One region of the Bartonella grahamii subsp. shimonis genome, then DNA from elsewhere that is predicted to be linked to it. Evidence: predicted binding sites of a transcription regulator. Region 1 holds the regulator's gene; the other holds the start of a gene.
The links. Region 1 encodes HrcA, which represses chaperone genes, less so after heat shock. Its sites were predicted from a motif close to GTTAGCACTCNCNNNNNGNGAGTGCTAAC; they were not measured.
Positions count from the first base shown of each region.

Region 2: the regulator HrcA is predicted to act here: its motif matches at 5,614-5,642, upstream of groES (co-chaperone GroES).

Region 1 is NZ_CP123961.1:462,690-478,123, reverse strand. It holds gene QHG57_RS02205 (copper chaperone PCu(A)C) at 1-493, shown strand, start outside; gene lysM (peptidoglycan-binding protein LysM) at 608-1,063, opposite strand; gene QHG57_RS02195 (response regulator transcription factor) at 1,450-2,172, shown strand; gene QHG57_RS02190 (sensor histidine kinase) at 2,212-3,996, shown strand; gene QHG57_RS02185 (HPr kinase/phosphatase C-terminal domain-containing protein) at 4,020-4,484, shown strand; gene QHG57_RS02180 (PTS sugar transporter subunit IIA) at 4,620-5,018, shown strand; gene QHG57_RS02175 (HPr family phosphocarrier protein) at 5,036-5,329, shown strand; partial or broken gene thpR (RNA 2',3'-cyclic phosphodiesterase) at 5,946-6,488, shown strand; gene grpE (nucleotide exchange factor GrpE) at 6,596-7,258, opposite strand; gene hrcA (heat-inducible transcriptional repressor HrcA) at 7,383-8,453, opposite strand; gene rdgB (RdgB/HAM1 family non-canonical purine NTP pyrophosphatase) at 8,978-9,625, shown strand; gene hemW (radical SAM family heme chaperone HemW) at 9,622-10,821, shown strand; gene dapE (succinyl-diaminopimelate desuccinylase) at 12,439-13,611, opposite strand; gene QHG57_RS02140 (M48 family metallopeptidase) at 13,855-14,601, opposite strand; gene QHG57_RS02135 (alpha/beta hydrolase) at 14,633-15,412, opposite strand.
Region 2 is NZ_CP123961.1:34,417-49,850, reverse strand. It holds gene QHG57_RS00280 (hypothetical protein) at 286-414, shown strand; gene QHG57_RS00275 (outer membrane protein) at 677-1,567, opposite strand; partial or broken gene QHG57_RS00270 (lyase family protein) at 2,194-2,425, opposite strand; partial or broken gene QHG57_RS00265 (lyase family protein) at 2,897-3,604, opposite strand; gene fumC (class II fumarate hydratase) at 4,078-5,466, opposite strand; gene groES (co-chaperone GroES) at 5,693-5,989, shown strand; partial or broken gene groL (chaperonin GroEL) at 6,048-7,690, shown strand; partial or broken gene QHG57_RS00245 (TCP-1/cpn60 chaperonin family protein) at 7,746-8,010, shown strand; partial or broken gene QHG57_RS00240 (TCP-1/cpn60 chaperonin family protein) at 8,066-8,328, shown strand; partial or broken gene QHG57_RS00235 (TCP-1/cpn60 chaperonin family protein) at 8,384-8,648, shown strand; partial or broken gene QHG57_RS00230 (TCP-1/cpn60 chaperonin family protein) at 8,701-8,965, shown strand; gene QHG57_RS00225 (GmrSD restriction endonuclease domain-containing protein) at 9,747-10,865, opposite strand; gene QHG57_RS00220 (hypothetical protein) at 10,918-11,244, opposite strand; gene QHG57_RS00215 (hypothetical protein) at 11,314-11,553, opposite strand; partial or broken gene QHG57_RS00210 (adenine-specific methyltransferase EcoRI family protein) at 11,812-12,776, opposite strand; gene QHG57_RS00205 (DUF6471 domain-containing protein) at 12,987-13,217, opposite strand; gene QHG57_RS09705 (transposase) at 13,372-13,632, shown strand; gene QHG57_RS00200 (hypothetical protein) at 14,029-15,108, shown strand.

The sequences.
Region 1 (15,434 bases):
ATATCCATACAAAAAGGTTATCATAAATATCGTGTGTGTTCTTCTCTTTGCTGGTATAACCCTGCCAGCAGGTGCTCAGCAATATAAACTTGGCGACATAGAAATTCTTAATCCTTGGACACGCGAAACACCTAGAGGTATAAGAGTTGGTAGCGGTTATCTTTACATTATTAATCACAGTAATACCCCAGACCGTTTGGTTTCTATTTCCACAAACGGAGTAAAAACAACAGAGATACACTCTATGGCTGTCGTTAATGATATTATGAAAATGGAAAAAATGCACAATGGCATTGAAATTCCGGGAAATGGCGAAATCACGCTTAAGCCTGGCGGTGATCATATTATGTTTATGGGGCTTTCACAACCATTCAAGTTAGGTGATAAAATTAGCGCAAAATTGACATTTGAGAAAGCAGGAACAATTGATGTTGATTTCTCTGTAAACGCTATGAAAGCACCATCACCTTCTAACTCCTCTCCTGTTCACTAAGCTCCTTTTTTTATTATAAATACACACTTTTAAAATGAAGAAGCGTGAAAATTTTGTACGCTTCTTTATTTTTTTGTTTAATGCCATCAGTAAAAAATTATCCCCTTTGATGAATTAACTATGGTCAATTTCAGGAATACGTAAAACTTGTCCAGGATAAATTTTATCGGGAGATTTTAGCATTGGCTTATTGGCTTCAAAAATAAATGTGTTTTTATTACCTTGCCCTTTTCCATAAACCTCTTCAGCAATTTTCCAAAGATTATCACCAGATTTAACCTCATAAAAGCGAGAAGGTTTTCTAGGCGTTGTATCTATAATCTTTAATTGATCAACATCTACAGAAGAGATACCTTGTGAATTGCCAACAACCAGCAGTGCTTTTTCAAGTGTTTCCCTGTCTGGAACTTCACCGCTTAAAATAGCTTCACCGTCTTCAACTTGAATATTTACTTTTTCTGTACCGAGTTGAAAATGATCAAATGCTGCCTTAAAATCTTTTTCTTTTGGTTCATGGTCCCCAATACCTAACTTTTCCCCTACAGTTTTAATAAAATTAAAAAATCCCATTACGACCTCCTTTTGTGTAGCAGAAACAAATTTTTGTGCATATATTGCCACATTCTTTTCTTTGCTCTTAAAACACATAGGCATATTTTCTAAACTTCAACAATCAAAACTATACCTGTTCAATTATAGGACAAAGACAATAATAAACTTTATAATAAATCCTGATAAAAAAAGCCTTTATGAAAATTTTCTCTCAAACGAAGGGATCTTAATAAACGCAGAAACGTTATAAATTATGAAAGCAAAACAATATTTTACAGTAATGACAAAAGTTTTTTTACTTTGCTATAATTTATATCATATTTGTTTTGCAAAAAAAATATGAACTCCCATATAAATAAGTGTGGGTAATTTGCTACCACAGCAATAGAAAGGTCTAAGAAACCATGAAAGATACACCAACAATCACGCAAACGATTGTACTAGTTGATGATGATCGCAATATTTTGACATCTTTATCTTTCGCGCTTGAGACAGAAGGATATCGGGTTGAAAGCTATACAGATGGAGCATCTGCACTTAAGGGTCTCACACTTCACCCTCCACACTTAGCTATTTTTGATATTAAAATGCCCCGAATGGATGGGATGGAACTCTTACGCCGTTTGCGTCAAAAATCTGATCTTCCAGTTATTTTTCTTACCTCTAAAGATGATGAAATTGATGAATTATTTGGTCTCAAAATGGGAGCTGATGATTTTATTACTAAACCTTTCTCCCAACGTCTTCTCATTGAACGCGTGAAAGCTATTTTGCGCCGTTCTAATGCACGTAACCAACCGCTTTCTACAGGAACTTCTTCCACCTCTTCTCTCAAACGTGGAGATCTTGTGATGGATCAAGAACGCCACACCTGTACATGGAAAGATAAACCTGTTATTTTAACCGTTACGGAATTTTTGATTCTGCAAACCTTAGCACAAAGACCAGGAGTTGTAAAAAGTCGTGATGCTTTAATGGATGCTGCCTATAGTGATCAAGTCTACGTAGATGATCGCACCATTGATAGTCACATTAAACGTCTGCGTAAAAAGTTTAAACAAGTGGATGATGATTTTGCAATGATTGAAACACTTTATGGTGTAGGTTATCGTTTCCACGAGGTATAAAACTGCTTTGTCGCAAAAATTTGAACGGCAATCAAATCGATGACAGACAATTCTCAACTGGAAACTTTACAAAAAACAACCGTTGATGGTACATCCTCAATGCCATTTTTTATGTTTTCTCGTTTGCATCTTCGAACACAACGTCTCTTTAGACAATTGCTTTTTTCCAGCCTCACACGTCGCATTGTTATATTAAACATTGCTGCCCTTGCCGTTTTAGTTACAGGCATTTTATATCTTAACCAATTTCGTGATGGTTTAATTGAAGCAAAAATTAAAAGTTTATGTACCCAAGGAAAAATTATTGCTGGGGCTATTGCTGCTTCTGCAACAGTAGATACAAATTCTATCCTCATTGACCCCCAAAAACTCTTAGAGTTACAGACTGGTGAAAGCGTTACACCCGCCCCTCAATCAACCGATTCTTGGGATTTCCCTATTAACCCTGAGCAAGTTGCCCCTCTTTTACGGCGTCTCATCACCCCTAAAACGACAAGAGCACGTATTTATGATCGTGATGCTACTCTCCTTCTTGATTCGCGCGTTCTTTATTCTAGTGGAGAAGTTTTTAGTTATGATTTACCTCCACTTAAAACAGAACAAAACATGTGGGATCGCCTTACTTCATGGTATTCAAGCACATTTTATGGCAAAGGTATTGCTCTTGACAGAGAACAAACCAAAATCAGCGGTATTGCTTATCCGGAAGTGTACCGCGCATTAAACGGATCTCTTGCTACAGCTAAAAGACGTAACAGACAAGGTCAATTAATTGTTTCTGTTGCCGTTCCTGTTCAACGCTATCGTGCTGTGGTTGGAGCTCTTCTTCTTTCAACCACTGGTTCCGATATTGATAACATTGTAAAAGGCGAAAGACTGGTTATCTTTAAAGTTTTTGCCGTTGTAGGTAGCGTGCTTTTGGTTCTTTCTCTCTTTTTGGCCCATACGATTGCTCATCCATTAAGTAAATTATCTGCCTCGGCTAATCGAGTGCGTAATGGCAATAATCAGCGTGTAGAAATTCCTGATTTTTCAATGCGTGAGGATGAAATTGGTCACCTTTCAACTTCTATTCGTGATATGACCAACGCCCTTTATATGCGTATTGAAGCCATTGAACGCTTTGCTGCTGATGTAAGCCACGAATTAAAAAATCCTCTCACCTCTCTACGCAGTGCTGTTGAAACACTCCCTCTGGCTAAAAATGAAGAAGCACAAGAGAAATTGCTTGAAATTATTCAACATGATGTGCGCCGTCTTGATCGGTTGATTACAGATATTTCTGATGCATCGCGACTCGATGCAGAGCTTGCACGAGAAACCGCAGAGGTTGTTGATATGACACCGCTTTTGGAAAGTCTTGTTCATGCTGTTCAGGAAGTGTATCGTAATACACAAACCATTGATATAAGCCTTAATATTGTCCCACGTCCTCATGGAAAAGCCTATCTTGTATTGGGACATGAACTCCGTTTAGGGCAAGTGATTTCAAATCTTCTTGAAAATGCACGTTCTTTTATTCCTCGGAATCGTGGCAAAATTTGCATTACTATGAAAAGTCATGCTTCAACCCTTATTTTAACCATTGAAGATAATGGCCCAGGCATTCGTTCAGAAAATATTGAACGCATTTTTGAGCGTTTTTATACAGATCGACCAAACGAAGATGCTTTTGGTCAAAACTCAGGCCTTGGCCTTTCTATTAGTCGGCAAATCATCGAGGCTCATAATGGAACAATTACAGCCGAAAATATTATTGATCCTACACTGGGAAAGTGTAAAACTGGGGCACGTTTTATTATTATGCTTCCCCTCGCTAAATAAATCTTTTATCCAAAGTAAAAGGCATGAAAACAAAATGTGAAATACTCCACGCAAATTGCCTTCAATTGGGCGGCAAGGGGCTTTTAATTATAGGTCCATCGGGGTCAGGAAAATCAACCCTTACCCTTTCTTTGCTCGACCGTGCTGAGTGGTCAAAACGTGAAGCGAAGCTTATCAGTGATGATTATACAATGTTGTGTGCGGAAAATGGAAAGCTTCACGGATACACTCCTGATAATTTAGAGGGCGGTATCGAGATTCGTGGCGTTGGTCTTTATATGATTGAATTTGAAAAGCACACAACTATCGATTGCGTTATTTTTCTCGGTCCGGAATATGAACGTTTTTCCACAAATAAAACTTTTCAATTTGAAAATTTGCATATTCCTCTTTTAAAACTTCCCTCTCTTCGTGAATCCGATTGTACAGCCATTTGTCAAGCTATTGAAGCATTTTTGTTTAGAAAAATATGGCAAAAATCTGTCTAATTTTTTTCTAAAGATAAAAAAATCACACTTTTTGCCTTTTTTTTGCAAATTTTTCTTGGCAGCAGAACAAAGCCTTGTAAAATGTCCTTCCCACCAATATGGTCGGATCTTATTAGTTAACAGGAGTTTGCGTAAATGATTGGACTCGTGCTTGTAACGCACGGTGAGCTGGCTGTTGAATTTTTACATGTCGTGGAACATGTTGTTGGAGTGCAAGAAAAGTTTGCAACAATATGCGTTTATCCCGATGACGATATAGATCAGCGCCGAGGTGATATTATAGCCGCAGTAACCGATACAGATACGGATCATGGCGTGATCATATTAACAGATGTATTCGGTGGAACACCATCAAATATAGCTATTCCTGCTATCGAAAAAGGACGCGTTGAAATGATTGCGGGTGTTAATTTGCCCATGCTTATTAAACTGATTTCTATTCGCAAATGTCCTGATATTTCATTATCAGACGCATTAAGAATAGCACAAGAAGCAGGGCGTAAATATATTAATGTACCAAGTATGATTTTATAGCGGATAATAAAATACCAATGTTTTCCAAAGATACCCTTCCATGTATAAGTCGTCATTTCAATATCTGTAATAAACGTGGGTTGCATGCACGTGCTTCTGCAAAATTTGTACAAACTGTTGACAATTTTAATGCTACTGTTGAAGTTGAAAAGGATGGAAAAATCGTTGGCGGATCATCAATTATGGGACTTATGATGCTAGCAGCTTCATCCGGTTGCAACCTCACCATTCATGTTTCAGGACCAGAAGCAACAGATGCTCTTAATGCTCTTGAAAAGCTCATCAATAACAACTTTGGAGAAGAAAACTAGCGTTTTCTCACCATAAACAAGGATGATGATTCTTAGAAAATAGGAAATTTCCATCATTATTTTGAATTTCTTTTTCGCTTTTATACCAATATTCATATTCATTATGGATTGGCATAATTATCATAAATGTAAAAACTTATAGTAATTTGTTATGCTGAATTTTTTCTTCCTTTCCTAACATTATTTGACCAATTTGATTAGTTTTGCGTATTATGGCTATTACCCAACTTAATCTTATAATTAAATCTTTACAGAAAAGAGAACTCTTCACTTTGTATTAGAATATGCTTTATTTTAAGCTAAAAATAAATGTCAAAATAATTTTGCACATCAAAAATCTATCAACTTTTCTTATTTTCTGCTAAATTTATAGCCTTTATAATACACAAGTAATCTTCCATTGCACATCATTGTGAGATAGATCATGAAAACACAATTCTTATCGATATCATAACCATTTTCTTAAAACGAATAAGCTTTGTACACTCATAATTATAGTAAGCATTTTTTAGACATTCTTTTTCTATACTATTGCCTTTTTTTCTGTGGTACGTACTTTGCCCTTATTATTTATATTGCCTTTGGGATAGCATCTTTCATTATAAGGAAAATAATATTGTGGGGTCGTCTATTTAGCGCTCTTCAGATTCCTCAACAAACAACACAAGCCCTCGTATCATTGCAAAATAGCTTACCAAAAGCGTAATGGATCAACCCACAAAATTTTTACGCCACCTTATCTTTTTTTGGCGAAGTTGAAAGCTCCCTAGCAGATGAAATTATGCATACCTTTAACACTATAGAACTTCCTTCTTTTACGCTACAGATAAAGAGTTTTGCAGTTTTTGATTCAGAAAATGCTCCCCATTCTCTTGTGGTTCGCATTGAACCTTGTGAAAAGCTTAATCTTTTACATGAAAAGATGAAATATATCCGAAATAAATTAGAGTTAAAGCCTGATGAAAGACAATTTATTCCGCATATTGCTCTTGCAAGAATATTTGATATTAATCTTGAAGATCTTTCTTATTATCTATCTTTTCAAGATGATTTTTTTGTCCCTCCTTTTGTGGTTGATCATTTTGTTTTATTATTATCGGCTTCTCCCTTAAATCAGGCTTCCTATATTGTAAAAGGAAGTTGGACGCTTCAAAAATAAAAGGGTGTTTATAACACCCTTTAAAAATCCTTTGATATAAAAACCTCATATATGTGTAATTGCAGGGAATACTGCATTTTATGTTGGAGATTTATTATTGATGTTTTTTAAGCCGAATCAGCTTCAACAGAAGCTTCTTTTGCTCCTCCTTTGGCTACACCCACTATAGCTGGACGTAGCACCCTTTCCCCGATAATATAACCTGCCTGAACAACTTGTTGAACAGTGTTATCTGGAACATCAGCATTAGGAATTTCAAACATCGCTTGATGAAAGTGAGGATCAAATTTTTGCCCTTCTGGATAAATTTTTTGCACCCCATGACGTTCTAATGCTGCCATCATGGCACGTTCAGTCATTTCAACGCCTTCTGCCAATGATTTCAAACCAGCATCACTCTCCTTTGCTCCTTCTGGAATAGCTTCCAAAGCACGATTGAGATTGTCAGAAACAGATAACATATCCCGTGCAAAATTAGCAATGGAATAAGCCCTTGCATCCGCCACATCTCGCATAGTACGGCGTCGAAGATTTTCCATATCTGCAACAAGACGTAAAAGCTGATCTTTCAGTTCTTTATTTTCATCCTGCAAAGATGCTAAAAGATCACTAACCTCATTGCTTTCTTTTTCAACGTCTTCGTGTTCTTCTGTTTTATGTGTTTTTAAAAACTCATCGGCTGCCTGTTTAAGTGTATTACGATCAGCTGGATTTTTTAAATCACAATTTTCAAATGAAGCGTCAGTAAATTTGTTTTTTTCATCAGACATAAAAATTTTATTCCTTCATAAGATTCGTTATTCTCGATATCGAAATTCTACAGACAAAAATCAAGAGGTATCGATGTATATAATACAATGAGCTTTTATAGTACAAATACTTACCTGCATCGTTTTAACGCAATAACTGTGACACAAGTTGAGCTGTATAATCAACCATGGGCACAATCCTTGCATAATTAAGCCGTGTAGGACCAATAACGCCTAAAGCACCAATGACTCTTTGTTGTGAATCACGATAAGGTGCTACAACTAAAGAAGAACCAGAAAGTGAAAATAACTTATTTTCTGAACCAATAAAAATTCGAACCCCAGAACCTTCATCCGTTAAATCGAGAAGCTGTGCCATACTCTCACGCGTTTCAAGATCATCAAACAAATGGCGTAACCGTTCTAAATCTTCTTCTGCTTTCACATCTTCAAGTAAATTGCTACGCCCGCGAACAATGAGGTGTATTTTATGATCAGCACCTTCTCCTCCCCAAAGAGCTAATCCCGTTTCAACAAGGTGATGCGATAAATCATCAAGTGCTGCCCGTGTTTCTGCGCATAAGCGGGCAATTTCCCCTTTAGCTTCATTCAATGTACGCCCTTGGATATGGGCATTAAGAAAATTCGTTGCTTCCGTCAATTGTGCATGAGTAACCCCTTCTGGCAAATGAACAATACGATTTTCAACTTCACCTTGTTGAGTCACTAAAACGGCAAGAGCGTGCTCCCTATCAAGGCGCACAAATTCAATATGTTTCAATGTTCCTTCTTGTTTTGTTGCTAAAACAAGCCCTGCCCCACGTGAAAGATCTGAAAGAACTCGGCTTGCTTGAACAAGAAAATGTTCAACCGATTGTGCATGACCAGCCTCTTTAACTTGCATTTCAATATTTTCTCGCTCTTCGTTTGGCAAATCGCCCGCTTCCATAAATGCATCAACAAAAAAGCGTAAACCTGATTGTGTCGGCATTCGACCCGCAGAAACATGTGGTGCATAAATCAAACCGAGATGCTCAAGATCACTCATTACATTGCGAATCGTCGCAGGCGATAATGTCTGTCGTAAAAGCCGTGAAAGATTGCGTGACCCTACAGGTTCACCATCATTAAGATAAGCTTCAACAATATGGCGAAAAATATCACGCGAACGTTCATCAAGATATTTTAGTTCATTATCAATAGTTTCGTGCTTCATCACAATTGTTTCACTACTTTTAAAATACTCATCTCTTATATAAGTTTTGCCAAGGTTTGGTCAAATAGTCTAAAGTAGTATAAAAATATATTATCCTATTGAGCCATAAAATGCTACCTTTCAGAGTGATGATTGATAAATTACGCAGGAGGTATTTTTTGTTAGAGTATGTGAGAAATATTTAAGATAAGAGTTGATCTGTAAAGTGGTCTGCTGTAGGAACTTGCCAAGAGAATTTGATCAAAAGAATCTGGATTGTTTACAAACCGCTACGGATAGAAAATTTCACCCTTTAGAGCAAGTAGGAAATTGGAAATTTACCATAAAAATGCTATTATAAAGAAGGTGTGCCTTTTATATCTTTGCAAAATTATCTTCACACAAGATAAAAAATTTTTATTGGAATAAAATATCATAAAACGTGTAAAATAATCATATCATGTAAAATTGAGTAGAATGTATGTGAGCATTTATGTTGGTTTTAGCACAAAAATAGTTCCTCTTTCATTTTTGGAGAAATCTATATGAGAAGTATAGCCGATAAAAAACTTGTCATTGCTACACATAACACCGGCAAATTGCATGAAATCACTACTTTGGTTGCGCCTTTCGGTTTAATAATACAATCGGCAAAAGAACTAGGCTTGCCAGAACCAAAAGAAACGGGAAAAACATTTGAAGAAAATGCTTATATTAAAGCCTTTTCAGCAGCAAAAAAGACAGGACTTCCTGCCCTTTCTGATGATTCAGGCTTAGAAATAGATGCATTGGAAGGTGCGCCAGGCGTTTATACCGCCGATTGGGCGATTCAAGCCGATGGTACACGCAATTTTCCAAAAGCTATGAAAAAAATAGAAAATGAACTCCAAAAAGTCGGAGCGCAAGAAAAAAGCCAACGAAAATGCCGTTTTATATCCGTCATTTGCATTGCATGGCCTGATGCCCACGCAGATTACTTCCGAGGATGCGTTGAAGGAACATTCATTTGGCCTCCACGGGGAGACAAAGGCTTTGGTTTTGATCCTATTTTTTTACCAGATGGATGTGAAAATACCTTTGGAGAAATGTCAACAGAGCAAAAACACAACTGGAAACGTAATGATATTCCCCCTCTTTCACATCGCGCACGTGCTTTCAAACTTTTGGCAGAAAACCTTTTAGCATTCTCATGAATGAACCTTTTGGCATTTACATTCATTGGCCCTTTTGTGCAGCTAAATGTCCTTATTGTGACTTTAATTCGCATGTTCGCACCCATGGTGTTGATCAACCACGTTTTGTCACCGCCTTTAAGCGCGAAATAGAAACGCAATACCACAAAATAGGCCCACGCCATATTACAAGTATTTTTATTGGTGGGGGAACCCCTTCTCTTATGGAGCCGCAAACTGTCGATGCCCTATTGCAAGCACTTGCAAAAAGATGGGTAGTCGATGATAAAGTTGAAATTACATTAGAAGCTAATCCATCCAGCGTGGAGGCAGAGCGCTTTCGTGGATACCGTGCAGCAGGTGTTAATCGCTTATCTCTAGGGATACAAGCGCTCAATGATAAAGCATTGCGTAAACTTGGCCGACTCCATAATGTGGAACAGGCTCTTTGTGCCATTGCTTTAGCACGGCAAATTTTTCCACGTTTATCCTTTGATCTCATTTATGCCCGCCCCGAACAAACCCTTGAACAATGGAAATCTGAACTTGTACAAGCAATTGATTTGGCAGCGGACCATCTTTCTCTTTATCAATTGACGATCGAAGAAGGAACTGCCTTTAAACGGCTTCATGATACAGGAAGACTTATCCTTCCCTCATCAGAGTTAGCAGCGGATCTGTATCATCTTACCCAAGAAATAACGGCGCTGCATGGACTTCCTGCCTATGAAATCTCAAACCATGCAATGTCCGGTGCTGAATCAGCACACAATCTTCTTTATTGGCGTTATCACCAATATGCAGGCTTTGGCCCAGGAGCACATGGACGTTTCATTGAGCACGCACCGAATCATTCCTCTACCTGTTCAAAAATATTGTCATCACACCTTGAAAACTGTAAACGTTATGTCACAATAAATGAAAAACATCCCGAACAGTGGCTTAATTTGGTAGAAACAACAGGACATGGTTGTATCGAAACGGAACATTTAACCACTGAACAACAGGCAAATGAAATGCTCCTTATGGGATTACGCCTTTGCGAAGGCTTAGAACTTATACGCTATGAAACCTTAAGCCCTAAACGCATCCCAATGGAAAAACTTATCGCTTTACAACACCAAGAATTGATAGAAATGGTGGATAACCAACGCTTAAAAGTGACAACCAAAGGACGTATTGTTCTTGATCATATCATCAGCCAACTCGCAAACTAAAGTTTTTACAACAACATACTGATTTTAATTATAATTATCATTTTTCATAGCAAAATCAAGATTAGAATATCGTGAGATTCTCTCATTTCAAAACTATTTATAGTAAATTAGTTACCACCATTTTTTTACATCTTAAAAGTAGGGAAGCGTGCGGATAAAAACTATAAAAAAGGAGTAAATGCCTCTTATGAATACTCTTAAGTACTAAAAGCTAGCGCAATATTTTGAGCTAGAAAGTGTATGGTGGTCTAACTTTCTTTTTCATAAACATAAAGATGGTGAGGCACTATAGATCTTGTACATTTCACGGAAAATTTTATATTGCACTATTTATAAGCACCGTAGTAGCATGAATGTGACAAACATTGAGAAAACTTCTTTAAAACAAGTATGTGAATGCATAATACAATAATGTATTGTTCTTTATGAAATCGTGGCACAATTTAAAGAACTAGAGAAATAAGCATGAAACTATGCATTAATCTCTGATTATTTAAAAAGATATTACTCTAGATACTTTTGAAAACCGTAAAGCAAAATAAAAAAAGAGAGTAAAAAAGCACGCTGATTTTTACCTTTATACCTTTTCCCTCAGTGAGGTTGTGGTTGTATGTCTGCTTCAGAGATTACAAAAATAGATATACACAATACTTTTATCCTATTCTGGCATGTAAAGGCTGTTGTCGCAAAAAATACTGAACCAATATTTATTTGAGATACGCGGCTGTATGATTGGTATTGATTTATAGGTCAGAGTAAAATCATGAGCTTTATTAAAAAATAATGCACTTAAAATGGCAAATATACCAAATATGAATCGAGATTGCTTTGTTAGCGAGCGAAATGACATTAATCCCATATAATCTTACTTGTATGCGTACATGCTTATGAGTATCTGTACGCGCCCTTTAAGATTATTTTATTAAAAAGAATAATACCAGGGCAATCCTTGACTAAAGAAGTCAACGTGCTGCTACAAAAGAATTTTTGTGTATCTTTATCATAACCAATATTAAAGCTGAGTAAATAAGCTCACCTTCTATCTCATAATGATTTTGCAACGAAAGTTCTTGAAAACAAAAAAAGCAGGGAAAAATATATGAAATAAAACAAACTTAAAGCGCATTCCTATGGGCTTTACTCTAAGAGAAGCTAATTGAAACAAGAAGTACCTTTATGAGAGTGCAGAAACCATATTAAGGCATAAACCGTGAATGAGCACATTTATGCTGTACGAACTTTTTACAATAGCAATATATTTTTGTATATCTTTATGGCTTCAACCTGTCATCACACAATTGCGATATAGTATTCATTGTTTTCCATATATGATTGCATGTTGACTTCCTTTCTATACTTTAAAGAACGAATATTTTTAATCCAATACAGTCTGTAAAAAGTTCTGCTTCTTAAAGCAGGTCCCTCTTGGCTTTCCAATTATGTAATTCACTTAACGAAAGGCTCTACAGGCAAGAACCCAACTTAAGAATATTCACCACTTACTCTAAAACCACTTAATATATTAAGTCTTACGTGTCTCATATCACCACATCTCAAATGGCAATGTCTTATGGCACAACAAGATAAAGGTATTTTTAAACCAGCAATCATTTCTTTTTATGCAAAAAAATCAACAATAAAACGCTCATAAATAGCAGTAAGCGTTTCCACTGCATCAAGGGCTACACACTCATCTACCATATGCATCGTTTGCCCTGGTAAGCCAAATTCAACCACTGGGCAATAATCCTTAATAAATCGCGCATCTGAAGTACCACCAGAAGTGGAACATTCTGGTATACTCCCTGTTACACTTTTAATAGCATTGGATAAAGTTTGAATGAGTTTATCATTTTTGGTCAAAAAAACATCCCCTAAACTTGGAATCCATTCAAGCTGATAAGAGGGATATTGGTCACTATTGTTTTTTGGTTGCACCAAAGCAAGACGCTTTTTAATTTCCTCCATCAGTGTTTCTTTTGTCCAAAGATCATTGTAGCGTATATTAAAATGAACTGTTGTCTGCGCTGGGATAACATTGACCGCTAAATTACCGGTATCGATGCTTGTTAGCTCTAAATTACTGGGTTGAAAATTCTCTGTCCCTTTATCTAAAACAGTTTGTGTCAATGCTTGAATAAGCTTACTTGCCAAAGGCAATGGATTAGCAGCCCGCTCTGGAAAAGCAACATGACCTTGGCGACCTCTCACAGTAATAATACCAGAAATCGATCCGCGGCGACCAATTTTGATGACATCCCCAACAGTCTTTACACTTGTTGGTTCCCCCACAAGAGCCGCAGTCCATTTTTCGCCTTTTTTTTCTGCCCATTTGAGAAGTTTGACAGTACCATTAATAGCAGGTCCCTCTTCATCACCGGTAATCAAAAAACTTACCATTCCTTTAATGGGCCGTTTCTCAAGAACTCGCGCTAGCGCCGCAATAAAACAAGCGATTCCGCCCTTCATATCAACAGCACCCCGCCCATATAATTTCCCCTGATCTATGACAGCTTCAAAAGGTGAGTAGGTCCATTCACCCAATGCACCTGGTGGTACGACATCTGTATGACCTGCAAACATAAGATGGGGTCCTTCATTTCCCATTTTTGCATAAAGATTTTCAACATTATCTGTATTTTTATCCGTAAAAATAGGGCGCTCGACATGAAATCCCATTTTTTTCAAAAATTGTTCCAAAGCTGATAAAGCCCCTGCTTCATGAGGTGTAACAGAAGGACAACGGATAAGCGTCTGTAGTAGCTGAAGTGGATCTGTAAGAACAGGCATAAGGTCCCCTTCCCATTTTTTATAAGTCATCGAAACTTAAGATTATTACGCTGAATTACGAAAAAGATAAAGCAAAAACATTGAAGACACTCAGCAAACCAAGCAGGGGAGAACAATCGTGCTGAGAGCTTCAATGGCTTCCTCATTATGCATGAGCAAGTACACACACAACAAAACACTCAACAAAAAGTTCCGTTAAATATTGCCTTCATTAGAAAGTTTTTTACGCCTCTAAACTATTTTTTACGCCTCTAAACTATATGAATCAAAATTAATTGCTTGTAATCTATGAGCATTTTCCTTCAACCAAGCACGATACATTTTACTATCAGGACATAGTTCTTCACAAAGAGCCCAAAATCTTGGACCGTGATTCATTTCAACAAGATGAGCAACCTCATGAGCAACAACATATCCCACAACTTCTTTTGGTGCCATAACAAGGCGCCAAGAAAAAGAAAGACGCTTATCTATTGAACAAGATCCCCAACGACTTCTCGTATCTTTATAACAAATTGATTTGACTTTACGCTCTACTTTATGGGCATAATGTGCCACCAAAGGTGTTATAATGCGTGCTGCTTGTTTTTTCAAAACGTCGGCAATGCGTCTTGGGAGGTATTCTAATCGACCATAAACAATAATTTTAGGTCCTTGCTCCGCATCTGCTGTAATGATTTCTGTTACCCCACGTCCTTCTCCATGCTTTATGGTATGGGAAACACCCAATAAAGGAATAGTTGCCCCCTCTTTGAGATAAGCATGTTCATGAGAGATTTGTACACAAGTAAGACGTGCCTCAATCCAAGAGCGGTGTTTTTCAATAAAAGTTTGAATCGTACAGAGACTTACCGCTGGTGGTGTTGTTACACAAATCCTCTGTCCGCTCGCATCAACACGTAAGGTAAGACGGCGTGCACATTTATTTTCCCGCACCCGTACAGGTACGGAGCGATCAGAAAAACTAAAATACTGTTTAGAAATGCTCATATATTTTTATCTTCATCAATAAATGTATCCCTTATTTTGTATTAATCTGATTAATAAAAGATCTCAATACCATTTCAAGGCAATCCAAATCTTGTGGACGAGAAAAGCGATGATCTGCATCACGAACAAGTGTCAATGTTACATCATGGAGAGGCAAATGATCAAGTAAAGTCATAGTATGCTGATAGGGTATCTCCACATCTTCCATCCCTTGTAGAATATGGATTGGACATCCAACATCTATACATCCCTTCATGACGCAGTTGTCTCTGCCATCTTCAATAAATACTTTTGTAAAGGGAACCGGCTCCGTATAACTAATCGCAGATCGTTCAATATGCTCTGTTTCTTCTAAAATTTTCCACCCCTTTCGACCCACCCCTGATTCTATCAATGTTTGTGTAAAATCAGGTGCTGGCGCAATCAAGACCATGCCAGCAAGCTTCTTATTTTTCTGTGCTAGCATCATAGCAAGCTTTAGCGCAATCCACCCGCCCATAGAGGTGCCAATCAAAATTTGTGGCCCCTCACAATAAGTTTCAAAAACCGCTAAACTTTCTTTAACCCAGCGCGAAATCGTTCCTTGAAAAAAATCACCACCCGATTCTCCATGTCCAGAGTAATCAAAACGTAAACAAGACAAATCATTCTTCTGAGCAAAACTATCAACCAACATCGCCTTATCCCCTGACATATCGGATAGATAGCCATGAAGCCAAACCAAACCTGGAGATTGGCGCCCCTTGCGATAGCGTACTGCAAGTGCGGTGTTCTCAAATGAAAAAAACTGACAAGAAATATTTTGATCCATAATTCTGTAGCCTCCATAAAAC
Region 2 (15,434 bases), 430 kb from region 1:
TTTTGTGCTGTTATTGCGTTATTCCGTTTATGTCGTAAAACGTTGTTAGTTGAAGTGTGGTCATAGAGGGACTGTAAACTTCCTTGAAATGTTACAGTATTTTTTCAGTGTGTGTTGGATATTCTTAAGTGTGTTTATCTTGCTTTAGGTTTAAGGGAAGTTCAATGGGGAGGCACCCAGAGAAGCCCGCCCCAAGAGTCCCCCAAGAAGCGCCCAAGAGAGTCCCGCCAAGAGCCCGCCCAAGAGCCCGCCCAAGAGTCTGCCCAAGAGACCCAAAGAGTCGTTGTGTTTTTGCAAACGGATATGGTTTTTAAAAATGGTTTTTTAGAATCTTTATCCTTTGAGGGGGGAGGAGGTAAGTCGACATTATCCTATGAAACTGCAATTGATGCACAATATCCATATTTCTTTTAAAGAAATAGTTCTTAATAACTGCTCTCAATTTGTTTTACGATGGTGCCAGTGCTATGATGGTAAAGCTTTTATATTCTAAATGCATTATATGAAAGGGTGAGAGGATAGGGGCTTGCTTTAAAAGAGGGAGAGGCTGAACTGTTTCGTGACTATTTGTTTATAGTTTCTTAGTTTTTAGAATCTAGGTCTTTTAAGGGGAAAGGGGCATAAAAAAACCCCGTTTTTAACAGGGTTTTTTAATCGTTCAATTTCTCTACAAAATTTAGAATTTATAAGCGATACCAAAACGAAAATCATGCGTTTGGGAAGAGATTTTAAGGTTATCGTTTGCAAATTTCTTTTTAAAAAAATCTGAATAACGATATTCTGTACGCATGATGATATTATCTGTCATTGCAAGATCAAAACCACCACCAACAGTGTAGCCAAACATTATTTTTGTCTCATCTAATACATTGCCAGAAGCAAAAATTGTCGAATCTTCTTGCGATTTTGATAAAAGTGACATGATATATTGCATCTGTGTATAGGCTATACCCCCTGCAATATAAGGCATAAGACGATGGGAAGCAAAACCAATACGCGTGCGCGCAGCACCAGTCCATTTTTCTTTCAATGTTACACTGCTGACAACAATATCACCATAATTGGGTATCGTTTCATCCGGAGCTGCAGGCTTTATGATAGGAATCCCAGCTTCTTTAAAGGCAATGTTAATAGAGTCTAATTCATCTAGAATTTTCTTTCCATTGTTTGTTTGGGTGCTTTTTTGCCCAGACCAGGCTATGTCTGTATCAAAACCGAAAACAAAGTCACCTCCCAGATCAATATTAGAACCTGCATACAAACTTGCTCTCAATCCTGATAGTTTTGGTGATAAATTTCTATCAACCCAAGCCCATTTCCCAGTCTTGGCTTCTTGTGCGTAATTTAGAGTATTTTTATTGGAAAAATATCCAATTTGTCCTCCAAAATAAAAACCAGACCAAGAAAAAGGTGCAGAAACAGTAACCGGAGAGATACGTGACGATGAAGCATTCTGCAATGAAACCTTCGGTTTTGATGGCTCAAAGATTACCGTATCTGCTGCTTGCGCTGTTGAAGCGGTAATGAAAGTGAGAATAGATAGTGTAATTAAACATGTCGTTTTCATAAAAAATATTCCCAATGTTATTTCAGATACAGAGCGCATTATACACGATTTGGTTAAAGAAATCTAAAGTTTAATTTCATTATGAAAACTAAAATACTCAAAAAATCTATAATTACCCATATTTAAGCATTTTTTAAACTTGCTTTCGTGCTATTACCCCTGTTTGTATTAATTTTTCAGGACTTTTTATATACTCTTTCAGTGTTGCTGTGTTTTAGAAAAAATTATGGTATAGTAAATAAGCTTTTGATTTATTTAAAAAATAATTATTTTATATATGAAAAATACTCTTTAATTAGTCAGTGTTAAACGTATTATCCATAATGATTAATATCATTGTGCTTAATATTTAATTGATAGTAAAAAATGCATAGGCGCACTATCATATTTTTTTACTGGTTTCCAATATTGCAGAGCTTTATATTGCGATAGTCTTTTGAGCCCTTGAGAGGATGAACGACTTTATTTCTTTTTTATCTATATGCCACTTTTGCTTATGACAATCCAAGCGAATGGTTTTGATTGATTGAATGGAATACGAAGAATAAGAGGGAGCAAAGTGCGAGAATTTTATGTTCTCTGAGGTTTCTCATGCAGCGTATAAAAACGATAAACGATTCTTTCCATTTGCCTAAACCGGAACGTGGACCAGAGCCTAAAAACCGAATGTCATTGGCAATTTTAAAGAGATTAGCGCGTGCATTCAAGCTCCCGTGGAAATGCGCAAGGGCGCCATGATGGGCAAGTGCTTCAAATTTATTGTGAGCTTTCAAGGATATTCCCGTTAGAGAGCTGATTGTTTTAGCAAAGGTCAAAACCTTTCGGTGCATTGAGTTCTGTTCCAACAGCTGTTTCTCCATTGAGCACTTCCATCTTTAAGCCTCTAAAAGGAGCAAGCCGCGGTACTATCACACTCATTTGCCAGCTTCATGTTGAGACAGCTCTCTCCCAATGTTGCGATAGCCTTTGGCATTTGAGGCTGTTCATTAGAGGCGTTTTAGTCCTTTCTTATACAATTGCTATCCACACATTCAGCCCACTTGTGATGTGCAAGCAAGTGATTTTGATTGCTTCAACATGGGACAGATTTAAAATGAGAAAATCTTACGGTATTCAGGATTCTTAATTCAAGATGAATAACGCTATATTATCATTATAAATCAATATATTATCTCTTTTATACAAAAGCATAAATATGGACAAAAGCTTAAAATGAATACTGTGAGTAATCGTTATCTGTCATCATCGGGGCATTTATGCCCCGATCTTTTGACAGAAAGATTGGGTTTAAGACGCTTGTATCTTTTTTTATTAGGTTGTTTATTGGTTTTATTGGGGAGAAATCATCTTTTTGGGATCAACTAATCGGTCATAATCTTCTACAGAAACGCCTGCTTTTAATGCTTCGGTGCGCAAAGTTGTATCATTTTTATGCGCTGCTTTGGCAATTTCAGCAGCTTTTTCATAGCCAATTTCTGGTGCAAGAGCTGTGACTAACATGAGTGAGCGCTCCATGAGCGAGTGAATATGAATGCGATTGGCCTGTAATCCTTGAATGCAATGCATATCAAAAGAGCGCATGCAATCACCAAGAAGGGTAATCGATTGTAAAACGTTATAGCCAATAACAGGTTTATAAACGTTGAGTTCAAAATGTCCTTGGCTTGCGGCAAAGGTTACGCTGGTATGATTACCAAAAACTTGGGCTGCAACCATTGTCATGGCTTCACATTGGGTGGGGTTAACTTTGCCAGGCATAATAGAAGAGCCGGGTTCATTTTCAGGCAAATTTAATTCGCCTAAACCGGAACGTGGTCCTGAGCCTAAAAACCGAATGTCATTGGCAATTTTAAACAGATCAGCAGCGAGGGCATTCAAGCTCCCGTGGAAATGCGCAAGGGCGCCATGATGGGCAAGTGCTTCAAATTTATTGTGAGCCGTCTTAAAGGATATTCCCGTTAGAGAGCTGATTGTTTCAGCAAAGGCAACGTCAAAACCTTTTGGTGCATTCAGTCCTGTTCCGACAGCTGTTTCTCCATTGAGCACTTCCATCTTTAGGCTTCATAAAGGAGCAAGCCGCGGTACTATCACACTCATTTGCCAGCTTCATGTTGAGATAGCTCTCTCTCCCAATGTTGCGATAGCCCTTGGCATTTGAGGCTGTTCATTAGAGGCGTTTTAGTCCTTTCTTATACAATTGCTATCCACACATTCAGCCCACTTGTGATGTGCAAGTAAGTGATTTTGATTGCTTCAACATGGGACAGATTTAAAATGAGAAAATCTTACGGTATTCAGGATTCTTAATTCAAGATGAATAACGCTATATTATCATTATAAATCAATATATTATCTCTTTTATACAAAAGCATAAATATGGACAAAAGCTTAAAATGAATACTGTGAGTAATCGTTATCTGTCATCATCGGGGCATTTATGCCCCGATCTTTTGACAGAAAGATTGGGTTTAAGACGCTTGTATCTTTTTTTATTAGGTTGTTTATTGGTTTTATTGGGGAGAAATCATCTTTTTGGGATCAACTAATCGGTCATAATCTTCTACAGAAACGCCTGCTTTTAATGCTTCGGTGCGCAAAGTTGTATCATTTTTATGCGCTGCTTTGGCAATTTCAGCAGCTTTTTCATAGCCAATTTCTGGTGCAAGAGCTGTGACTAACATGAGTGAGCGCTCCATGAGCGAGTGAATATGAATGCGATTGGCCTGTAATCCTTGAATGCAATGCATATCAAAAGAGCGCATGCAATCACCAAGAAGGGTAATCGATTGTAAAACGTTATAGCCAATAACAGGTTTATAAACGTTGAGTTCAAAATGTCCTTGGCTTGCGGCAAAGGTTACGCTGGTATGATTACCAAAAACTTGGGCTGCAACCATTGTCATGGCTTCACATTGGGTGGGGTTGACTTTGCCAGGCATAATAGAAGAGCCGGGTTCATTTTCAGGCAAATTTAATTCGCCTAAACCGGAACGTGGTCCTGAGCCTAAAAACCGAATGTCATTGGCAATTTTAAACAGATCAGCAGCGAGGGCATTCAAGCTCCCGTGGAAATGCGCAAGGGCGCCATGATGGGCAAGTGCTTCAAATTTATTGTGAGCCGTCTTAAAGGATATTCCCGTTAGAGAGCTGATTGTTTCAGCAAAGGCAACGTCAAAACCTTTTGGTGCATTCAGTCCTGTTCCGACAGCTGTTCCTCCTTGGGCAAGCATTTGAACATCAGCAAGGGCCGTTTCAATGCGTTGAAGATTGGCTTCTAATGCGGCACGATAGCCTGAAAATTCTTGTGCAAGCGTTAAGGGGGTTGCATCTTGCGTATGGGTGCGGCCGATTTTAATGATATCGGCAAATTCTTCTTCTTTTTTTCTTAAAGTGGTGATGAGTGCTTCAAGAATGGGAAAGAGATGTTGGCGTGTTTGCAGCGTGGTGGCAATATGAAGTGCTGTGGGAAAGGAATCGTTCGATGATTGGCTCATATTGACATGGTCATTGGGATGAACAGGCTTTTTGCTTCCCAGTTTTCCTCCTAAAAGCATGCTGGCGTGGTTGGCGATAACTTCGTTGACATTCATATTGCTTTGAGTGCCAGAGCCTGTTTGCCAAACAGAAAGGGGAAAATGCGTATCGAATGTGCCAGAGAGAACTTCATCGGCAGCCGTGACAATCGCTTTTCCAATCTTTGGTGAAAGCTTACCTTTGTCCATATTTACAAGGGCAGCAGCTTTTTTTACAAGGCTTAAGGCGTAAATGATGGTAAGAGGCTGCTTTTCACTGCCAATATTAAAATTATGCAGAGAACGTTCAGTTTGTGCGCCCCAATAACGATCTTGACGTACCGAAATCGTTCCAAAGCTATCCGTTTCCTGACGTGTTTCAACCATGATAAGATCCTTTTTTGTTTACGGGTTCTTAAAAAAGTTAGATAGCGCGAAAGTGCAATAAGAGGCAAGACTTTGAAGCTTAATTTAGAAAAATTATTTTATGGCTATTCTTGACATTGAGAGATGCCGATTTTATATCTAACCCATGCTAGCACTCATAGTTTGAGAGTGCTAGCAAGAACTTTTAAGATTAATGCAATTATGTTCAGTTTTAAGGATTTAAAACATGGCTAATATACAATTCCGCCCACTTCACGATCGTGTCGTTGTCCGTCGGGTTGAATCTGAAAATAAAACGGCAGGTGGGATTATCATCCCTGATACAGCAAAAGAAAAACCTCAAGAAGGCGAAGTGATTGCTGTTGGCAATGGCGCTCTCGATGATAATGGCAAGCGTGTGCCTTTAGAGGTAAAAACAGGAGACCGTATTCTGTTTGGAAAATGGTCTGGAACTGAAGTCAAGATTAATGGGGAAGACCTCCTCATTATGAAAGAATCTGACATTATGGGAATTATGGGCTAATTGAAGCGCTCAATTTTTCATTGTGTACTATTTTGAGAAAACTCCAAGGAGAAATTAAATGGCTGCTAAAGAAGTCAAATTTGGCCGTGAAGCGCGTGAGCGTTTGTTGCGCGGTGTCGACATCCTTGCTAATGCTGTTAAGGTGACACTCGGCCCTAAAGGTCGCAATGTGGTGATTGATAAATCATTTGGTGCGCCTCGCATCACAAAAGATGGTGTATCCGTTGCAAAGGAAATCGAACTCGAAGATAAGTTCGAAAATATGGGTGCACAAATGTTGCGCGAAGTTGCTTCTAAAACCAATGATATTGCTGGTGATGGAACAACGACAGCAACTGTTTTAGGACAAGCTATTGTGCAAGAAGGTGTTAAAGCTGTTGCTGCGGGTATGAACCCAATGGATCTTAAACGCGGGATTGATGCTGCTGTGGATGAAGTGGTGGCAAATCTCTTCAAAAAAGCAAAAAAAATCCAAACTTCAGCAGAAATTGCACAAGTAGGAACAATTTCTGCTAATGGCGCTGCTGAAATCGGTAAAATGATTGCTGATGCTATGGAAAAAGTGGGCAATGAAGGCGTCATTACCGTGGAAGAAGCTAAAACCGCTGAAACGGAATTAGAAGTCGTTGAAGGAATGCAATTTGACCGTGGGTATCTTTCCCCTTATTTTGTCACAAATGCTGAGAAAATGGTCGCTGATCTTGATGATCCTTACATTCTCATTCATGAAAAGAAACTGTCTAATTTGCAATCCTTACTTCCTGTGCTTGAAGCTGTTGTGCAATCTGGAAAACCACTTCTCATTATCGCTGAAGATGTGGAAGGTGAAGCTTTGGCAACGCTCGTGGTCAACAAGTTGCGTGGTGGTTTGAAAATTGCTGCTGTAAAAGCACCTGGATTTGGTGATCGCCGTAAAGCAATGTTAGAGGATATCGCAATCTTGACATCCGGACAGGTTATTTCTGAAGATGTGGGCATTAAACTTGAAAATGTTACTTTAGATATGCTTGGCCGTGCAAAGAAAGTGAATATTTCTAAAGAAAACACCACCATTATTGATGGTGCTGGGCAAAAGGCTGAAATTACTGCTCGCGTCAATCAAATCAAAGCTCAGATTGAAGAAACAACCTCTGACTATGATCGTGAAAAATTGCAAGAAAGACTTGCTAAACTCGCTGGTGGTGTTGCTGTTATCCGTGTGGGTGGTGCAACAGAAGTTGAAGTGAAAGAAAAGAAAGACCGTGTTGATGATGCTTTGAATGCAACACGTGCTGCTGTTGAAGAAGGTATTGTTGCTGGTGGTGGTACCGCATTGTTGCGTGCAGCAAATGCGTTGACCGTTAAGGGAAGTAATCCTGACCAAGAAGCTGGTATTCACATCGTTCGCCGTGCTCTCCAAGCGCCAGCACGTCAAATTGCAACCAATGCCGGTGAAGAAGCCGCTATTATTGTGGGCAAGGTGTTGGAAAATAATGCTGACACTTATGGTTACAATACCGCCACGGGTGAATTTGGTGATTTGATTGCTTTGGGAATTGTTGACCCTGTAAAGGTTGTGCGTTCTGCTCTCCAGAATGCGGCTTCGATTGCTAGCCTTTTGATTACAACAGAAGCAATGGTTGCTGAACTTCAAAGAAAGATACACCAATGCCTCCAATGCCAGGTGGCGGAATGGGTGGAATGGGCGGAATGGATTTCTAAGCTCTTGTTCCATAGAGGTAATAAAGAAACGGGCCTTTTGTGCCCGTTTTTTTTAGCTGCGATTATTGTGGGCAAGGTGTTGGAAAATAATGCTGACACTTATGGTTACAATACCGCCACGGGTGAATTTGGTGATTTGATTGCTTTCAAGAATTGTTGACCCTGTAAAGGTTGTGCGTTCTGCTCTCCAGAATGCGGCTTCGATTGCTAGCCTTTTGATTACAACAGAAGCAATGGTTGCTGAACTTCCAAAGAAAGATACACCAATGCCTCCAATGCCAGGTGGCGGAATGGGTGGAATGGGCGGAATGGATTTCTAAGCTCTTGTTCCATAGAGGTAATAAAGAAACGGGCCTTTTGTGCCCGTTTTTTTTAGCTGCGATTATTGTGGGCAAGGTGTTGGAAAATAATGCTGACACTTATGGTTACAATACCGCCACGGGTGAATTTGGTGATTTGATTGCTTTCAAGAATTGTTGACCCTGTAAAGGTTGTGCGTTCTGCTCTCCAGAATGCGGCTTCGATTGCTAGCCTTTTGATTACAACAGAAGCAATGGTTGCTGAACTCAAAGAAAGATACACCAATGCCTCCAATGCCAGGTGGCGGAATGGGTGGAATGGGCGGAATGGATTTCTAAGCTCTTGTTCCATAGAGGTAATAAAGAAACGGGCCTTTTGTGCCCGTTTTTTTTAGCTGCGATTATTGTGGGCAAGGTGTTGGAAAATAATGCTGACACTTATGGTTACAATACCGCCACGGGTGAATTTGGTGATTTGATTGCTTTCAAGAATTGTTGACCCTGTAAAGGTTGTGCGTTCTGCTCTCCAGAATGCGGCTTCGATTGCTAGCCTTTTGATTACAACAGAAGCAATGGTTGCTGAACTTCCAAAGAAAGATACACCAATGCCTCCAATGCCAGGTGGCGGAATGGGTGGAATGGGCGGAATGGATTTCTAAGCTCTTGTTCCATAGAATAAAGAAACGGGCTTTTTGTGCCCGTTTTTTTTTAGCCGCGATTATTGTGGGCAAGGTGTTGGAAAATAATGCTGACACTTATGGTTACAATACCGCCACGGGTGAATTTGGTGATTTGATTGCTTTCAAGAATTGTTGACCCTGTAAAGGTTGTGCGTTCTGCTCTCCAGAATGCGGCTTCGATTGCTAGCCTTTTGATTACAACAGAAGCAATGGTTGCTGAACTTCCAAAGAAAGATACACCAATGCCTCCAATGCCAGGTGGCGGAATGGGTGGAATGGGCGGAATGGATTTCTAAGCTCTTGTTCCATAGAGGTAATAAAGAAACGGGCCTTTTGTGCCCGTTTTTTAAATGCTTTTTCACGTTTCGTACAGTTATTTCTTTTACGACAGTGATCTTATAGCATTTTTTATTTTTCATTGGTTGATGTATCGCCATTGTGAGTAGATCTCTCTCTTTATTCATGACTTTTTTCTTGCATTTATGAGGTGTTTTTATTGTGGGGAGGGGGATCGTGATTGTCTTTGAAAATATTTTATTGATGAAAATACAACTTTTTGATTTATATTCATTTTTTCTTATACAGTTCCATTTTTTATTTCAAGTTTACGCATGCACCCTTAAAAAAATCCTGTGTTTGTGCTTTAGTGTTTGTGCTTTAGAAGGGGGGACGAACCAACGCAAGAGTTCGGGCCTATTGAAAGTTGAATAGAGCATGTTGGTCTTGTTTATTTTTTTATGAATAAGATGCTGGTGCTTAAGCTTTTGTATGAAAACAAAACTCAGTGTTTGCTTTGTTAAACGACTTTTGTATACTGGGACAAGCATATCTCTGTTTGAGTTAATCTCTATAATAGAAAGACAGTCTCATTGAGAAAGAATGTGAAAACATATAATCACTCGTCTTGCCATCATCTTTTTGCTTTATGGCTTTTAGAGGTATTTATAGTAATATCTTATTAAATAATGAAGATGATGCCTTCTTTTGTTGTTTGCGTGTTTTTTTGGGCAAAATCCCGTCATTATGGAGTACTTGATGTAGCATTTGCACAAAACCAATGTTTATGAGTGATGTGTGTTATTTATTACCCTTAGCTCTATTATGCGTTTTACAGAACATTTCACAATTAGCCTTGTCGGTTGCACCCCCTTTACTCCACGCGGTCACATGGTCTGCATCCATGTTGGCAAGTTTCCAAATTTTATTTTTATTGACATTGTTACTGATTACACATAGCGGGCAATTTGAAATACCATTCACTTCGGAATTGGTGGTTTGTTTGGCATAGGTTGATTTTTTTGTAGCTTCATCAAATACTCTTACATTAAGTAATTTTTTATCCATCATACCACCTAGCACATATTCAAAAATTCCTTTACGGTCTTTGACATAAGGGTCTGCATATAGGGTTTTTACTTGCTCACTAATGGTTTGCGGATTGTAAGGCTTGGATTTGTAGGTTTCATATAATCGCCCCCATTCTAACCCTTGCATTTCTTTCTCAACAGTAGTAAAAATCCCTGATACCCAGTCAATTACGGTATTAAAATAGGTTTTTAGTTTGCTGATGTTGTCATTATGACGGTAACGGCTCATGTAGTCGCCTACATTGTTACGGCTGACCCATTCAAGGGCGGTGGCTAAAAAGTCTTGGCGTAAAGCTGATCCTCGCACATAACTCGCCCATTTGTTAATATTGGCGTTTTGGCTGTTGCTAAATTCGGCTTTCGCTAGGGTTACAAATTTTCCTGAATAGACAGCATTTAATAATTCTTGTTCATTGAGTGGTACGCCTGCAATGTTGATGGTTTTAAACCAGTTTTTAATTTCGATTTCCTCACCGTCACATACATATACTAAAAGGTTGGTTTTATTAATCAAATCTTGCTGTTCAGGTGGTAGTGCGTTGAAATATTGCGGGGTCTTATTGTTATCCATGATGGCAAATTTATTGGTAACAAATCGCCCGATACTGGTAATGCGTTGCTGTCCGTCTAAAACCTCATAGATACCATCCCCTGTTTGGTTAAAATACAACAAACCCAATGGGTAGCCTTTTAGGATAGATTTAATAACGGCAACATCACGTTTACCATCAGCATAGATATAATTGCGTTGGTATTCAGGTTGAATGGTAAGTTTGCCTGAGTAAGCCAAATAAGCCTTTGCCTTCAAATTCGTTATAGGTGAATCCATGACAGATATCGGCAATGCTATAAGTCTTAAGCGTGGTTTTCATAAATTATTCTTATTTTCCGTTAGATGCTTCATCAGCGACAACGTTTAACATTAGTTGAATTATAGAAATACAATCAAGGGCATTTTTAATTTTTAATTTTCGATATTTTGCGGTGTTAGACTTATTGAAATTATCTGACTGCATAGAGCCATAATATGATATCGTATCATCAAGCATCATGTTTTTGGTGGCTCCACCGACAAAATAGACAACCAAATCTCGTTTCAAAAATAAATTATCATCGAAATACTGTTCACTTAAAAACTTAACTGTAGTAGCACTATAATCTATACCGCCTTTATTATTTTTAACGTACTGCCCGTTATTTGTAATCAAGACTAAAAAGAAAACGCAAATAGAAATCTTTATTCATTTCTATAGTTTTGACATGGTTAGTATAAGTCCCTAATTATCAAAATCTTTTATTATAGCCTCTGCTATCGGCTTAAATGGAAAAGAGGAGCGTATCTCTACTGTTTTTACGGCTTGATGTTCAATGTCTGATTGGTCTTTCCATCTTTTGATAATTTTTATATCAACTTGATTGATAGAATTATTTGAACTATCTATTTGTATAGAAACATTTTTACTTGTATTGTAGTGATTAAGCATAGTAAAGCATAGTTGCTCAATGATTAAAACCACACAAGCCTTTTAACTGAATTTCTCTTAAATTTCTCGTATCACCTGACGAATTGGCTGAATTAAAATTTATATTGCTTAAACGCTTTTTTGCAATCTCAATGATATTTTGCGTGTTTTGATTATCAGGTGTAAGCACAATACGCTGTATTCTAAATGGTAGATTGTTGAAATAATCACATCGGATCATGTGACTATTGTCAAATAGCATTTGCCTATCATTATAATCTATATATTCAATATACATATTAGGGACTCTCATTATTCTGCTTGTATGAGGATTCGTGAGTACATCCGATTACCATTAATGTAAGCACGGTCTAACTTACCATTCCAATCAGCAACAGCTAAATCACTTAATGATTCATTTTTGACTTCTAAATCCATACCAATAATTTTAAATTGTTCAGGGTTGTGTTTGTCTAAAAAGCTAATAGGCACACCCATAACACCTTTATAATCGCTTGGTGTGGCGATCGTTACGGGTACCTCAATGGCGTTGTAATAATCGTATTTTTGATAAGCATTTTTTCCTTGAATTTTCTTATTAAATTTAAGATTTTCTGCCATTGTCATCAGTTGCAAGGGTTGATGTCGTCTGCCATGGTCGATATTTGTAAACCACCGAACGCCTTTTACACGAATATATTTATTCCCCTCATCATCAATTCTAAATCCTGCTGCTTCAAGTGGGTAGCTTTCAGGCACTCTAAACTCTCTATCACCACTATTAATGGTCGCACCTAACCGTGCTTCATTATTTTTAATGAGTGAAAATATGTCTTTACAGGTAATGGCGTTTATATTTTCAATAATGGAAAATTGTTTAGCCGTTTCCACTATCCATGCCAAAAACTCACGAAATAGTGAAAAGGGTGGATTGGTGATAATCATATCCGCTTCATCTCGCAAGGCTTTGATTTCATCTGTTTTAAAATCCCCTGTGCCATTAAGGTAATGCCATTGCAAATCCTTAATATCGACTTTACCGTCATGGTTACTGTCTTTATCAAGGATGAATATTTTACCCTGTTTTACCGATTTATCTTTGTCATAATTTGGGCTTTGAGTTTCAAATAAAGACGGTTGATAATCAGCTTGTAAATCTTTACTGGTATGTGCGTAACTGGTGCTAATGAGTTTTTTAAGCCAAATCGTTCAAAGTTTTGAGCGAAATACTTGGTAAAGTTACTCCAATCGGGGGCGTCACATGGTAAAAAGACAATTTTACCTCGAAAAACGTTAACGTCATAGTCAAGGTGTAGGCGTGCATTTCCTTTTCAATATCGTTGTATTGCGTGTAAAATTCACCCTTTTTGGTACTTTTGGCTTTAGACAAGCCACTATTTTTACTTTCAAGATGTGCATCATTATTAAACATATTAAAACGTTCTCACTAAGACCAATTCAAAACTATCGTTTATAAAAAAATCTTATTAAATCAAACGAATTTCATTGCATCCAATCGCAGTCAAAACCTGCAACATAAAGTCCGCCCCAAAAGCTCCACGAGAAATCTTATTGCTAAGGTTCTGTGGGGTTTCCTCAATACCTAAGTCTTTTAACTTTTCTGCCACATCAGCATAGCTAAGGTTTCTAAGGGCAATTTCCGCTTTAACAATGCCTTTGGCTTTATTTCGCCATTCATCGCTCTTTGAGTGTTGCATATCGTACTTTCTCACTATTTAAAACATATAATCATTATAAACGATTATAAACCTATTGTCAAAATTGGTTATAAGGCGTATAATCATGACAAACGATGATTAACAGTCTTAAATTATGATAAAACACTTTTTATGAACAGCCTGTGCTCGCAGTATGTTGTCATTAGCCATTGCTTGGTTAAGTGATGACAAGTGCCATGCTATGCTGTGTGAATTGCGTTGGGGTAGTGCAGAAATCGTGGTTTGCCCGAAATGCCAAGTACAAAATAAAGCCTATTACATTGCCAGTTGTAAACAATGGCAATGTAAGCATTGCAAATATCACTTTAGTGTAATATCAAGCACTCTCTTTTCTCACCATAATTGCCATTATGGACGATTCTTTTTGCCTGTGCCATTTACGTCAATGCGGTGAAAGGTATATCAGCCCTGCCGCTATCTCGTCACCTAGATGTTCAGTACAAAACTGCTTTTGTCCTAGCTCATAAAATCCGTGAATTACTCCAAGCCCAAAAAGATGTGTTTCCGCTGTAGCTTGACACTAGGTTTTATACTAAGTGGGAAGAGGTGGGAGTAGGTGGGAAGAGGTGGGAAGAGGTGGGAAGAGGTGGGAAGAGGTGGGAAGAGGTGGGAATACGTAGTAACTTGTTGTTTTTATGACTCATTTTTAGCATTAAATGCGCGTTTTGTCAAAATAGATTTTGACACCTAAAATTGTGAAAATTAGCGAAAATCAGAAAAAAGAGTGGTTTCATAGTAAAAATGAGAAAAGACTTTGAAAGGTCTTTGAAAATCCTTTGAAAAAAATAAATTGGTACAAAACCTTCTGTCAAAATATACAAAACCCGCTGGAAAGTTACACCGCTGGCAAGTTATACCGCTGGCAAGTTATACCGCGCTGGCAAGTTATACACTGCTGGCAAGTTACACTGCTGGCAAGTTACACTGTTGGCAAGCTACACTGCTGGCAAGCTACATCCGCGCTGGCAAGTTACACTGCTGGCAAGCTATACCGCTGGCAAGCTATACCGCTGGCAAGCTACACTGTTGGAAAGTTACATCCGCTGGCAAGTTACACTGCTGGCAAGTTACACCGCTGGCAAGTTATACCGCTGGCAAGTTACACCGCGCTGGCAAGTTATACTGTGCTGGCAAGCTACATCCGCTCTGGAAAGTTATACACTGCTGGCAAGCTACACCGCTGGCAAGTTATACCGCGCTGGCAAGCTACACTGCTGGCAAGCTACACCGCTGGCAAGTTACACCGTGCTGGAAAGTTACACTGCTCTGGCAAGCTATACCGCTGGCAAGCTACACCGCTGGCAAGTTATACCGCTGGCAAGCTACATCCGCTCTGGAAAGTTACACTGTTGGCAAGTTACACTGCTGGCAAGTTACATCCGCTGGCAAGTTACACTGCTCTGGAAAGTTATACCGCTCTGGCAAGTTATACCGCTGGCAAGTTATACACTGCTGGCAAGTTACACTGCTGGCAAGTTACACCGCGCTGGCAAGTTATACTGTGCTGGCAAGCTACATCCGCTCTGGAAAGTTATACACTGCTGGCAAGCTACACCGCTGGCAAGTTATACCGCGCTGGCAAGCTACACTGCTGGCAAGCTACACCGCTGGCAAGTTACACCGTGCTGGAAAGTTACACTGCTCTGGCAAGCTATACCGCTGGCAAGCTACACCGCTGGCAAGTTATACCGCTGGCAAGTTACACCGCTGGCAAGCTATACTGCTCTGGCAAGCTATACCACTGGCAAGTTACATCCGCTGGCAAGTTACACTGCTCTGGAAAGTTATACCGCTCTGGCAAGTTATACCGCTGGCAAGTTACATCCGCTGGCAAGTTATACCGCGCTGGCAAGTTACTGCTAAATGGTGAAATCCACATGGACGGTAGTAGCTACGTCCACTCAAGTGTGCGTGAGGAAAATAAAAAGATTTGATAGGGTTGATAGACGTTTAAAGGTCAATGAGAACCCCAATAAGCGTTGTATCATCGTTATGCTTAATCGCTACACCACAGACGAAATCCTAGCCAATCTACAACTCGCAGAGGCTAAAATGGCATATACCTTCGTGGCATTGAGTGAAATCCCTCACGTAAAGTGGAAAAGCCGCAAATATACAAATACATTTGTCTCCAAATATATATTTTTGCATATTGACGTGTTTTTTAAGAGACATCTCGCTCGTCACACCGATTTT